Sinorhizobium fredii USDA 257: one gene and its partner. The protein of the gene in region 2 interacts with the protein of the main gene of each other region in a pairwise test. Links are inferred from orthologs where the notes say so. Each region holds a gene or a part of one and is shown on either strand. Other genes may lie near its edges.

The links.
Region 1: the proteins of sfsA (region 2) and USDA257_RS27725 interact in binary tests that used the Escherichia coli proteins (3 or more experiments, as listed by UniProt). The link is inferred for Sinorhizobium fredii USDA 257 from one-to-one orthologs.

What each region holds. Positions count from the first base shown.
Region 1 is NC_018000.1:5,899,422-5,905,916, reverse strand. The notes cover bases 2,781-5,780. They hold USDA257_RS27725 (glutamate-5-semialdehyde dehydrogenase), read right to left. Parts: upstream 4,923-5,780; coding sequence 3,639-4,922; downstream 2,781-3,638. Other genes in these bases: proB (glutamate 5-kinase), read right to left, coding at 4,915-5,780; USDA257_RS27730 (nicotinate-nucleotide adenylyltransferase), read right to left, coding at 3,016-3,582; rsfS (ribosome silencing factor), read right to left, coding at 2,781-2,925. Also shown: USDA257_RS27750 (S41 family peptidase), read right to left, coding at 1-34; USDA257_RS27745 (murein hydrolase activator EnvC family protein), read right to left, coding at 24-1,457; 23S rRNA (pseudouridine(1915)-N(3))-methyltransferase RlmH, read right to left, coding at 1,735-2,217; more of rsfS, read right to left, coding at 2,479-2,780; more of proB, read right to left, coding at 5,781-6,096; GTPase ObgE, read right to left, coding at 6,098-6,495. UniProt on the Escherichia coli protein: Catalyzes the NADPH-dependent reduction of L-glutamate 5-phosphate into L-glutamate 5-semialdehyde and phosphate. The product spontaneously undergoes cyclization to form 1-pyrroline-5-carboxylate.
Region 2 is NC_018000.1:3,757,700-3,764,170, reverse strand. The notes cover bases 2,486-5,461. They hold sfsA (DNA/RNA nuclease SfsA), read left to right. Parts: upstream 2,486-3,583; coding sequence 3,584-4,339; downstream 4,340-5,461. Other genes in these bases: radC (RadC family protein), read left to right, coding at 5,169-5,461; map (type I methionyl aminopeptidase), read left to right, coding at 4,333-5,172; phaC (poly(3-hydroxyalkanoate) polymerase subunit PhaC), read left to right, coding at 2,486-3,567. In the rest of the region: USDA257_RS17490 (LL-diaminopimelate aminotransferase), read right to left, coding at 1-1,183; USDA257_RS17485 (SHOCT domain-containing protein), read right to left, coding at 1,308-1,613; more of phaC, read left to right, coding at 1,723-2,485; more of radC, read left to right, coding at 5,462-5,960; USDA257_RS17460 (magnesium and cobalt transport protein CorA), read right to left, coding at 5,994-6,471. UniProt on the Escherichia coli protein: Binds to DNA non-specifically. Could be a regulatory factor involved in maltose metabolism.

The DNA of each region.
Region 1 (6,495 bases), 2.1 Mb from region 2 along the record:
CCCCGACCAGAACAAGTGAAGCTCTACGTATCATTTCGCGCCTTTCCAACTTCTGCTGCGGTCCACCACGGTCGGGAATCAACCGGCTTTCCGTCTTTTCGGAATTCAATGTAAATCGTCGGCCTGTCCGTTTCCAGCGTCAAGGCCGCCGCACTCGCCACTCTTTTTGCACCCATCGTCGCGAGCGGCTCGCCTGCCACGACGAATTGCCCCGGGCGGACGCTCACATTCTCCATTCCGGCCAGCACGATGTGGTAGCCGTCGCCGGGATTGAGAATGATCATCTGCCCATAGCTGCGGAAGCTGCCGGCATAGACGACCCAGCCGTCCGCCGGCGTGGTCACCAGCGCGCCTGCATTGGTTTCCAGCATGATCCCCTGCAGCGAGTGCCCGGTGCCGTCCGCGTCGCCGAATTGCCGCAGGATCGAGCCTGCGACCGGATAGCTGAGCCTCTGGTGCAATTCCGAAAACACGTATGCGGGCGCAATGCGGTTTTTGTCGGGCACCGCGCTCTTGGCCAACTCCCGTGCCGCCTGACGCTCGGCCTCGTTCATCCGCAGCCGTTCTTCCTCCTGCGCGCGGGCGGCCTCAGCGGCCTCGCGCACCGAGGAGATCTCGTTTTCGAGCGAGGAGATCAGCCCCTCGAGATTGGTCGCCTGCGAGGCGAGTTCGTCAGCCTTGCGCTGTTCGGAGGCCAGTTCCGCCGCGTTCCGCTGTCGCAGCTTTTCCTTCTCGGCGACGAGCATCGACATGCGCCGTTCTTCCTCGAGAACGGCCGTCATCGCCGCCGTCAGATCGTCCCTCTGTCTGGCAATGCCGGCGCGGATGTCGGCAAGCGCCTCGAGGTCGGCGACGAGGCTGTCGGTCTGCTCGCGGATTTCCGGAACGACGGCGCCGAGCAGGATTGCGCTGCGAACGGAACCAAGCGCATCTTCCGGCGTCACCAGGATCGCCGGCGGCGGGTTGCGGCCCATGCGCTGCAGCGCAGCGAGCACTTCGGCGAGCACGCCGCGCCGGGCTCTCAGCGAACGCTTGACCACGTCCTCCTTGGCACGCAGTTCGTTGAGCTGTATCTCCCCCTCGGCAATCTGCCGTTCGAGTTCCTGGCGCTTCGCAGCCGAGTCGACGATCGCGGAACGCAGTGCCGTATTGCTCTTGTCGATCTCGGCAATCGTCTGCTCGAGAGCCGTGGCGCGGTCGCGCGAAAGACCGATCGTCTTCGACAGCGCGTCGAGCTCGCTGCGCGTGCTGTCGCGTCTTAAGGTCAGGTCGGCCGCGGGATCGGGCGGCCCCTGTTGCGCGGCGGTCGGGCCTGGAGCCACGTCTCTCGCGGCCTCCTGCGCAAGCGCCGGCCCGTACATGGACAGAAGAACGGCGGCGATCGCCGCGTGCCGGCCGATCTGCCTCGCGGCAGATCTCAACCGGGCGACGTCGGCTCTGTTCCTGGCGCTCGTCATCCTGTCTCGTGGGCTAGCAGTTAAATCAGGGAACCCTAATCCGATTTGTCGGAGGCCACCAATACATATTCTTGTTATTGCGGTGAAGCGCATCGACCAGACCCTTCCCCATAAGGGGGAGGGGCTATCTCGTTCGCTGCGACCGCCTACCATTTTCCATCCACCGCTTATCCCGGAAACATTCGAAATAGGAGGCGGGATCGCGGCAAAGTAAGCCCATCCCCCTTGTGGAGAGGGTTGGGGAGGGGGTCTTCTGCAGAATGCTCTTCGACTCTTTTCACGCGCGGTGGTACGGGTGGCCGGCAAGGATGGTCACGGCGCGATAAAGCTGTTCGGCGATGAGGATGCGGACGAGCTGGTGCGGCCAGGTCATCTTGCCAAGGCAGAGAACGGCATCGGCGCGGGCGTGGAGCGCCGGGTCGAGCCCGTCGGCACCGCCGATGGCGATCATCAGGTCGCGCTTGCCGCCATCCCGGAACGCGCCGAGCAGCGTGGCGAAACTCTCGGAATCGAGCGCCTTGCCGCGCTCGTCGAGCAACAGGAGCAGGCTGCCCTCGGCAAGCGCCTTTTCGAGCTGGGCCGCTTCGTCGCGCTTGCGCGTTTCAGCGTTCGCCGCGCGGCTCTCATTGACCTCGACAACACGCGCCAGTTCCAGGCCCACGGCCGGCCCGGCCTTGGAGAAGCGATCGAGATAACGGGCCGCGAGATCCTTCTCCGGACCCGCCTTCAGGCGGCCGACTGCGAAAAGTCCGATACGCATTGACCCGTTCCGTCCCCACCGGCATCCGACCGACTACTGTTTGTTTCCTTAAACCGTTCTCAGTTCAAGGATAAAACATGCAGAGATTCAAAGTGCTACAGCGACCTTTGTGCGTCTGAAAAGACGCACGACGCTGTAGGTTTCGGTCGGCAAAAACCCTCTTGCTGCCATCCGCCCGGTCGGGTGATGACAGCCGCATCTCAAATCGGCACCGGTCGTCGCTCCGTCCTGAGGCGATCGGTCAGGGACGGGCGGCGCGTCTCAGTGCAGGGTACTGTCCTCCATCTCCGGGGCGGCCCACATCTTTTCGATGTTGTAGAACTCCCGGATCTCGGGCCGGAAGATGTGAATGATCACATCGCCGGTGTCGATCAGCACCCAGTCACCACCCTCGAGGCCCTCGACGCGGGGATTGCCAAGTCCCTCGTCCTTCAGGTCTCTCACCAGGTGGTCGGCAATAGCCATCACATGCCTGTTCGAACGCCCGGAGACGACGACCATGAAGTCTCCCAGCGCCGACTTTCCGGCAATGTTGATGGTGATGATGTCTTCTGCCTTTGAGTCCTCTAGGCTTTCGAGGACCAGCTTAAGCGCACGGACAGCGGCTTCGTCGCTCGATCCCGTGCTGCGCGGGTATGCGGAGACCGCATATCCCTTGGCGTGTGCTGTTGTCAGGGTCTTTCCTTTCCGAATGAACAGAACATGCACTTCCGGTTCGTGATCTGAGGACGAACCGTGTGTCAAATGTAGGCACCAAACCGGTGCAGTTTCAAGACGCGAGAAGTAAATGACGGGAATTCACCCGGATTTGGCGGAACGAAGCGCCGTCGAGCTCAAGGACGAGCGGGGCCCGTGGATGAAGGTCCAGGCCGGCGCCCTTTGAAAGGCGAGCGTCGTCGCGTCGTCCTCGTCGATTCGCGCATGGCTGAAAGTCGTCGCCATCCGCGACGACAGATAGGCGAGCGTCGCGCCCGGCCTGTCGATCACCGCGATCGGGAAGGTGCCGACGATCCGGCGCCAGTTCTGCCAGCGGTGAAAATTCCGGAGATTGTCCGCCCCCATCACCCAGACGAAGCGCACGCCGCGATTGCGCGCCCGGACGAACTCCAAAGTGCGTGCCGTATAGCTCTGGCCGAGCGCCTGCTCGAAGGCGGTGACCTTGATGCGCGGATTGCGGGCGATCCTTTCGCTCATCGCGATGCGCTCGGCAAGCGGCGCGAGATTGTTGCGGTCCTTCAGCGGATTGCCGGGCGTCACCATCCACCACAGCTGGTCGAACCCGAGCTTGCGCAGCGCCGTCTCGGCAACGAGCACGTGGCCGTCATGGGGCGGATTGAAGGACCCGCCGAACAGACCGACCGTCATGCCGCTTTCGACATGCGGCATGCGCAGATAGCTTGGCTTCACATCGGCAGGTGTCGTCAGGGCCGCACCTGTCCCGTGCCGCGCACGCGATATTTGAACGAGGTGAGCTGTTCGACGCCGACCGGACCGCGGGCGTGCATCTTGCCGGTGGCAATGCCAATCTCGCCGCCCATACCGAATTCGCCGCCATCGGCAAATTGCGTCGAGGCGTTGTGCAGGAGGATCGCCGAGTCGATTTCCGTGAAGAAGCGCTCGACGACCGCCGGGTCCTCGGCGATCACCGCCTCCGTATGGGCCGAAGACCAGCTGTTGACGTGCTCGATGGCGCCGGAGATGCCGTCGACCAGCTTTGCCGAAATGATCGCGTCGAGGTATTCGGTCGCCCAGTCCTCATCGCTCGCCGCCTTCAGGCCGGGAAGCAGGTCTTGCAACTCTTCGGAGACGCGCACTTCGCATCCGGCATCAAGCAGCCCCTGGAGCAGCGGTGTTGCCAGCCGGTCGGCTGCATTGCGGTCGATCAACAGCGTCTCGGCGGCGCCGCAGATGCCGGTGCGGCGCATCTTGGCGTTGACGACGATCTTTCTCGCCATATCGAGATCGGCGGAAGCGTCGACGTAGATATGGCATAGCCCTTCGAGATGGGCGAACACCGGCACGCGCGCCTCGTTCTGGACGCGGGCGACGAGGCTTTTGCCGCCGCGCGGCACGATCACGTCGATCGCGCCCTCAAGACCCGAAAGCATGGCGCCGACGGCAGCGCGGTCGGCAACCGGGACCATCTGGATCGCATCCTCCGGCAGGCCCGCCGACTTCAGCCCCTCGACGAGGCAGGCATGGATCGCCCGTGACGAATGGAAGCTGTCGGAGCCGCCGCGCAGGATCACGGCATTGCCGGCCTTGAGGCAGAGCGCGCCGGCATCCGCGGTGACATTCGGACGGCTTTCATAGATCACACCGATAACGCCAAGCGGGGTGCGGACCCGTTCGATATGCAGCCCGTTCGGCCGGTCCCATTCGGCGATGACATCACCGATCGGATCCTTCAACGCGGCGATCGCGCGAATGCCGTCCGCCATGTCGCGGATACGAGCCTCCGTCAGCGTCAGCCGGTCGATGAAGGCCGTGGCGACACCGCTCTCCCGAGCGTTTTCGAGATCGATCACATTGGCGGCGAGAATTTCGTCGCTTTTGGCGACGATCGCGTCCGCCATGGCGACGAGCGCCGCATGCTTGTGCTCGGCGCTGGCGATGGCGAGTGGCCGGGCGGCCGCCTTGGCGCGCCGGCCGATCTCCAGCATCATCGCGTTGACATCCTTGCCGTTTTCGGCCGCGTCAAGCATGGAGCTTGCCCTTCCTGTCATCCAGTTCCTCCTCGGGCCGCGGGCCGGAGGGGGCGGTCATCACCATATCGTCGCGATGCACCATGGCGGTGCGGCCGGCATAGCCGAGGATCGCGCCGATTTCGGCCGATTTTTTGCCGGCGATCTGGCGCGCTTCGTCGGCATCGTAGCCGGCAAGCCCGCGGGCGATCTCGCGGCCGCTGCTGCCAAGGATCGCGATCGTGTCGCCGCGGCTGAAACTTCCCGTCACCTGCCGCACGCCGGCCGGAAGCAGGCTCTTGCCGGAGCGCAGCGCCGTCTCCGCCCCGGCGTCGATCGCAATCGAGCCGGCCGGTAGCAATTGCCCGGCGATCCAGGTCTTGCGCGCCGTCACCGGCGAGCCGGAAGGCGCGAACCAGGAGGAGCGGGCGCCCGCCTCGATCGCTTTGAGCGGGTGCTCCGGCTTGCCAGAAGCGATGATCATCGCGCAGCCGGCGGTGGTGGCGATCTTGCCGGCATCGATCTTGGTGCGCATGCCGCCGCGCGACAGCTCGGACGCCGCTCCGCCTGCCATCGCCTCGATTTCCGGGGTGATTTCGGCAATCGTCTCGAGGAAGCGGGCCTCCGGATCGACATGCGGCGGGGCCGTGTAGAGCCCGTCGATGTCGGACAGCAGCACAAGCAGATCTGCCCCGACCATCGTCGCCACGCGGGCGGCCAGCCGGTCGTTGTCGCCATAGCGGATCTCGGTGGTCGCGACCGTGTCGTTCTCGTTGATGATCGGCACTGAGCCGAGCCTCAGCAACTGGTTGATCGTGGCGCGCGCGTTCAAATAGCGGCGGCGCTCCTCCGTATCGCCGAGCGTCAGCAGGATCTGGCCGGCGATGATCTGATCGGTCGAAAGGCTTTCCGACCAGGCGCGCGCCAGGGCGATCTGGCCGACCGCGGCGGTCGCCTGGCTCTCCTCGAGCTTCAAGGCTCCGGCCGGCAGGTTCAGCACGGTGCGGCCGAGGGCGATGGCGCCGGAGGAGACCACCAGCACCTCGACACCCTTGGCCTTCAGGGCGGCGATGTCGGCGCACATGGCGTCGAGCCAGCTCTTCCTTAGCCCCGTCTTGCGATCGACGAGCAGGGCCGAGCCGATCTTTATGACGATCCGGCGGTATTTTGCGAGCGGTTTGCGCGTAGCAGCCATCTCAAACCTGCTCCTCGCCCGCCTTGGCGGCGGAAATGACGTCGCGCAGTGCCCTCAGCGCCTCGGTCATGCCCCTGTTGGTAACGGCCGAGATGAGGAGCGGCGGCGCGCCGCAGGCTTTGGCGAGCGCCTTCGCCTTCGCCTTCAGCTCCTCGTCGTCAAGCACGTCGATCTGCGACAGCGCGACGATCTGCGGCTTATCTTCGAGCCCGCCGCCATAGGCATCGAGCTCGTGCCGGACCGTCGTGTAGGCCTTGGCGACATCCTCCTCCTGCGCCGAGACCAGGTGCAGAAGAACGCGGGTGCGCTCGACATGGCCGAGGAAACGGTCGCCGATGCCGATCCCCTCATGGGCGCCCTCGATCAGCCCGGGAATGTCGGCGAGGATGAATTCCCGCC
Region 2 (6,471 bases):
TCGTCTCATCCGCCGTCGACAGGAAGCGCTTGATGTTGCGCGCCGCCTGGCGGATGCGGTGCTCGTTCTCGACGAGCGCCAGGCGGACATAATCGTCGCCCTGCTCGCCGAAGCCGATGCCGGGGGCCACCGCGACATCCGCCTTCTCGACGAGCAGCTTGGAGAACTCCAGCGAGCCGAGGTGGCGGAACTTCTCGGGGATCTTCGCCCAGGCGAACATCGTCGCCGGCGGCGGCGGCACTTCGAAGCCGGCCTTGCCGAAGCTGTCGACCATCACGTCGCGGCGGCGCTTGTAGATGTTGCGCACCTCGGCGATGTCGCTGCCGTCGCCGTTCAACGCCTGGGTCGCGGCCACCTGGATCGGCGTGAAGGCGCCGTAATCGAGATAGGACTTCACCCGCGTCAGCGCCGCGATCAGGCGCTCGTTGCCGACGGCGAAGCCCATCCGCCAGCCGGGCATCGAAAACGTCTTCGACATCGAGGTGAATTCGACCGTGACGTCGATCGCGCCCGGCACTTCCAGGACCGAGGGCGGCGGCACGTCGTCGAAGTAGATTTCCGAATAGGCCAGGTCCGACAGCACGATGATGTCGTGCTTCTTCGCGAAGGCGATAACGTCCTTATAGAAATCGAGCGTGGCGACCTGGGCGGTCGGATTGGACGGATAGTTGAGGATCAGCGCCAGGGGCTTCGGGATCGAGTGCTTCACGGCGCGCTCAAGCGGCGGGAAGAAGCTCTCGTCCGGCTCGACCGAGATCGAACGGATGACGCCGCCGGCCATCAGGAATCCGAAGGCATGGATCGGATAGGTCGGGTTCGGACACAGAACGACGTCGCCCGGAGCGGTGATCGCCTGCGCCATGTTGGCGAAGCCTTCTTTTGAGCCCAGCGTGGCGACGACCTGCGTCTCGGGATTGAGCTTGACGCCGAAGCGGCGGGCATAATAGGCGGCCTGGGCGCGGCGCAGCCCCGGAATGCCCTTCGAGGAAGAATAACGATGGGTGCGCGGGTCCTGGACGACTTCGCAGAGCTTGTCGACGATCGACTGCGGAGTGGGAAGATCCGGATTGCCCATGCCGAGGTCGATGATGTCAGCACCGGCGGCTCGCGCGCTTGCTTTCAAACGGTTGACCTGTTCGAAAACATAGGGCGGCAAACGCCGGACTTTATGAAACTCTTCCATCTCCAGACCTCATTTGGCGCGCGGTTTCGCGGGCCTCATCGGCAATCGCTCAACATGCGCGGGGTGAATGGCCGTCAGTGCGGCCATTCAACGCTTTGCGGCCAAATCACGAGAAAGGCAAGTGCTAATTCTCGATCTGTTTTTGCGCTTCGACCCCATGCTGTTCGGCGAGCAACTGCAATTCCTTCAGACGGCGCTGATACTCCGCTTCGGAGATGACGCCGGATTTACGCTGCGCGGCAAGCGCCGTCAGTTGCCCCTGCATGTTCACCGCCTCTGCGTCGGTCATCTGCTGCATGGCGGCAGGCTTCTGCCCGTAGACCGAAGGATAGGTGGCGAGATCGGCCGTCGAATTGCATCCGGCAAGCATGCCTGCGAGAATCAACCCGGAAATCCGGGAAAGCGAACGCTGGTTTGCGACGACGAGCATGCTGGCGATGACCTCTGTTTTTAAGGAGCGACGATGCGCTAGCCCTTGTAATCATTTTCGGGCAGAATGTAAAAATACAAAACAAACAACGTGCTGTGGAGGACGCCGGGTGACATCAGACAAGGCCGAGGACACCACGGGCAAGGGCGGCTTTTCAGGCTTCGATCCCAAATCTGTCGAGCCTTACATCGTCAAGGACCCCCAGAACTTGGCCATCAACCTGGCCCGCGCGGTCGAACAGATGGGAAAGGCGGCTTCCGCATGGTTGGCGCCGCGGGAGGCCGGCGAGAAAAAAGATACTTACTCCGAGCCTGTCTCCGACATGGTCAAGACACTCTCCAAAGTCTCCGAATACTGGCTCTCCGATCCGCGTCGAACGCTGGAAGCGCAGACGCATCTGATGGGGAGCTTCTTCGACATCTGGTCGCGGACACTGCACCGGATGGCCGGCGACGACGTCGCCGAATCGGAGAACCTCCAACGCAACGACAAACGCTTTGCGGACGAGGACTGGGTGAAGAATCCCTTCTTCGACTTCATTCGCCAGGCCTATTTCACGACATCCGACTGGGCGGAGCAAATGGTCAAGGAGGCCGAGGGCCTCGACGACCATACCCGCCACAAGGCGGCCTTCTACGTGCGCCAGATCTCCAGCGCGCTCTCTCCGAGCAATTTCATCACCACGAATCCGCAGCTCTACCGGGAGACCGTCGCCTCGAGCGGGGCAAATCTCGTCAAGGGCATGCAGATGCTCGCCGAGGACATCGCCGCCGGGCGCGGCGAGCTCCGGCTCAGGCAAACTGATACCAGCAAGTTCGCCATCGGCGAGAACATTGCGATCACCCCCGGCAAGGTGATCGCACAATCCGACATTTGCCAGGTCATCCAATACGAAGCGAGCACCGAAACGGTGCTGAAGCGGCCGCTCCTGATCTGCCCGCCGTGGATCAACAAGTACTACGTGCTCGACCTCAACCCGCAAAAGTCCTTCATCAAATGGGCAGTGGACCAGGGCCACACGGTCTTCGTCATCTCCTGGGTCAATCCGGATGAGCGCCACGCCCGAAAGGACTGGGAAGCCTATGCACGCGAAGGCGTCGGCTTCGCGCTCGACACGATCGAACAGGCAACCGGCGAGCGCGAGGTCAATGCGATCGGCTATTGCGTCGGCGGCACCCTGCTCGGCGCCACGCTGGCGCTCCATGCAGCCGAAGGCGACGACCGTATCCGCTCGGCGACGCTCTTCACCACCCAGGTGGATTTCACCTATGCGGGCGACCTCAAGGTCTTCGTCGACGACGACCAGATTCAGCAGATCGAAGCCAAAATGAGCGCCACCGGCTATCTCGAAGGCTCGAAAATGGCGACCGCATTCAACATGCTTCGCGCTTCCGAGTTGATCTGGCCCTATTTCGTGAACAACTACCTCAAGGGCCAGGACCCCCTGCCCTTCGACCTGCTCTACTGGAACTCCGATTCGACGCGGATGCCCGCTGCCAACCACTCCTTCTATCTGCGCAATTGCTATCTCGAGAACAAGCTCGCCAAGGGCGAGATGGTGCTTGCCGGACGCAAGGTGTCGCTCGGCGACGTAAAGATCCCGATCTACAACCTCGCCACCAAGGAAGATCACATCGCACCGGCGAAGTCCGTCTTCCTTGGCAGCGGGCTCTTCGGCGGCAAGGTTACCTTCGTTCTGTCCGGCTCCGGCCACATTGCGGGCGTCGTCAACCCGCCGGACAAGAGCAAATACCAGTTCTGGACGGGCGGACCCCCGAAGGGCGATCTGGAGGAATGGCTGGAGAAGGCCAAGGAAACGCCGGGCTCCTGGTGGCCGCATTGGCACGACTGGGTCGAAAAGCTCGACAAGCGACGCGTTCCCGCCCGCAAGGCCGGAGGGCCGCTCAACTCCATCGAGGAAGCGCCGGGCTCCTACGTGCGCGTTCGCGCCTGACCCGCGGAAACGCATCGTGAACTTCTCCCGCCCGCTCGTTCCAGCAACGCTTCTCCAGCGTTACAAACGCTTCCTCTTCGATGCCGATCTTGCCGACGGGACGCGGATCACCGGCTCCTGCCCGAATACCGGCTCGATGCGCGGCCTCACGGCGCCCGGATCGGCCATCTGGCTGTCGGAGCATGACTCGCCAACACGCAAGTACCGCCACATGCTGGAGATTGTCGAGGCGGACGGAACGCTTGTCGGCATCAACACCGGGCTGCCAAACCGGATCGCCGAGGAAGCGATCGCCGCCGGACTGGTCAGCGATCTCCATACTTATGAAACGCTCCGCCGCGAACAGAGATACGGGCGAAATTCGAGGATCGATATTCTGCTCATCGATCCGGCGAAGGGCCTTGCCTATGTCGAAGTAAAGAATGTCCATTTCAGCCGAGCCGAGGCAATGGCGGAGTTTCCCGACAGCCCGACGGCGCGCGGCTCCAAGCACCTTGACGAACTCGGCGACATGGTCGAGGCCGGACACCGGGCGATCATGCTCTATCTTGTTCAAAGAAGCGACTGCAGCGTCTTGCGGATATGCCGCGACCTCGATCCGGTTTATGCTCGGGCTTTCGAACGGGCCACTGCGCGCGGCGTCGAAGCCTATGCGATCAGATGCGCGATATCGCCATTCGAGATCGTGCCGACCGCAGCGATGACAGTGGACGAACCGGTCCTTGCTGATTTAAGAAAATCGCCTGAAACATCGAAAGTCTTGGAATGGTAACTTACATCGAGGCCGGCGCCGCCCCCTACAAGAACACCGGCGTCATTCGTCTCTACGGACCGGATGGATTCGAAGGCATGCGCAAGGCCTGTCAGGTGACGGCACGCTGCCTCGACGAACTGGCGTCGCAGGTGCAGCCCGGCGTCACGACGGAAGAGATCGATCGCTTCGTCTACGAATTCGGCATGGATCACGGTGCGCTGCCCGCGACCCTGAACTATCGCGGCTATACAAAGTCGTCCTGCACCTCGATCAATCACGTCGTCTGCCACGGCATTCCGAACGACAAGCCGTTGCGCGACGGCGATATCGTCAACATCGACGTGACCTATGTCGTCGATGGCTGGCATGGCGATTCCAGCCGGATGTACCCGGTCGGCGAGATCAAGCGCGCCGCCGAACGCCTGCTCGAAGTCACGCATGAATGCCTGATGCGCGGCATAGCGGCGGTTCGTCCCGGCGCCCGTACCGGCGCGATCGGCGAGGCAATTCAGATCTATGCGGAGTCGGAGCGCTGCTCGGTCGTCCGGGACTTCTGCGGCCACGGCGTTGGCCGCCTCTTCCACGATGCTCCGAACATCCTCCACTATGGTAACGCCAGCGAAGGTCCGGAACTTAAGGAGGGCATGATCTTCACGATCGAGCCGATGATCAATCTCGGCCGCCCGCATGTAAAGGTGCTCTCAGACGGCTGGACGGCCGTGACGCGCGACCGGTCGCTTTCGGCGCAGTATGAACACACGGTCGGCGTTACGGCGAACGGCTGCGAAGTTTTCACGCTTTCACCGGCTGGCCTTTTCATGCCTGGCGTCAGCGCACTGGGCAACGCGTGACGAAACCGCCTCTTTTTCCTGAACCGGACGCCGCTGAGCCCGCCGACGAACGGCAGTTCTTCGCGCGCCAGAAGACACGCAAGCTCGACAAGGCGCCGACGCCTGGCGGCACCGCCGAGGCGCACTATCACGGCCATCGGGATCGGCTACGGATTCGCTACCGCGAACAGGGCGATGCGGCGCTCGCAGACTACGAGATCCTCGAACTCATTCTGTTCCGCCTCATACCCCGCCGCGACACGAAACCGATCGCCAAGGACCTTCTCGCTCGCTTCGGTACGCTGGCCGGGGTTTTCGGCGCGCCGCAGCAGCTTTTGCAGGAGGTCAAGGGCGTCGGCGAGTCCGTCGCGCTCGACCTGAAACTCATCGCGACCGCGGCGCAACGGATGATGAAGAGCGAACTGCGCAACAAGCAGGTCCTCTCATCCTGGAGCGCCGTGATCGACTATTGTCACGCTGCAATGGCGCATGAAACGAAGGAACAGTTCCGCATCCTGTTTCTCGACAAACGCAACACGCTGATTGCCGACGAGGTGCAGCAGCAGGGAACCGTCGATCACACGCCCGTCTATCCGCGCGAGGTCGTCAAGCGTGCCCTGGAGCTTTCCGCGACCGCTTTGATCCTGGTGCACAACCATCCGTCCGGCGATCCGACGCCGTCGCGCGCGGATATAGAAATGACGAAGCTGATCGCCGAGGCGGCCAAGCCGCTCGGCATCACGGTCCACGACCACGTGATCATCGGCAAGGACGGACACGTCAGCATGAAGGGGTTGCGGCTGTTCTAAATAAGGCTCGCGCAGAACCGTTCCGGTTCCAAATCAAAGCCACCGCGCCCGTCGGAACAACCGGTAAAGCGTCGCGCAGAGCCCAAAGATCACAGCCAATACGACGAAATAGCCATAACGGAACCGGAGCTCCGGCATGTCCTCGAAGTTCATGCCGTAAATCCCGGCGATTGCCGTGGGGACTGCCAGGATCGCCGCCCATGAGGCGAGCTTGCGCGAGATTTCCGTCTGCTCCGACTGACCGATCATCAGGCTTGCCTCGAAGGTAAAGGCCAACACTTCGCGGAGCGCGTCGATGTCCTCCTGCACGCGGCGAACGTGATCGGTGACGTCACGGAAGAGCGGCTGCATGGCCGCGTCCATGCCAGGCAGTTCGAGATGCTCGTGACGGCGGCAGACATCGACCAAAGGCACGACAGCATTGCGCAGTTTGAGCAGATTGCGGCGCATCAAATAGAGCCGCTCGACATCCGCCTTGTCCAGCCGTGAGCGCAACAGCCGATCCTCCAGT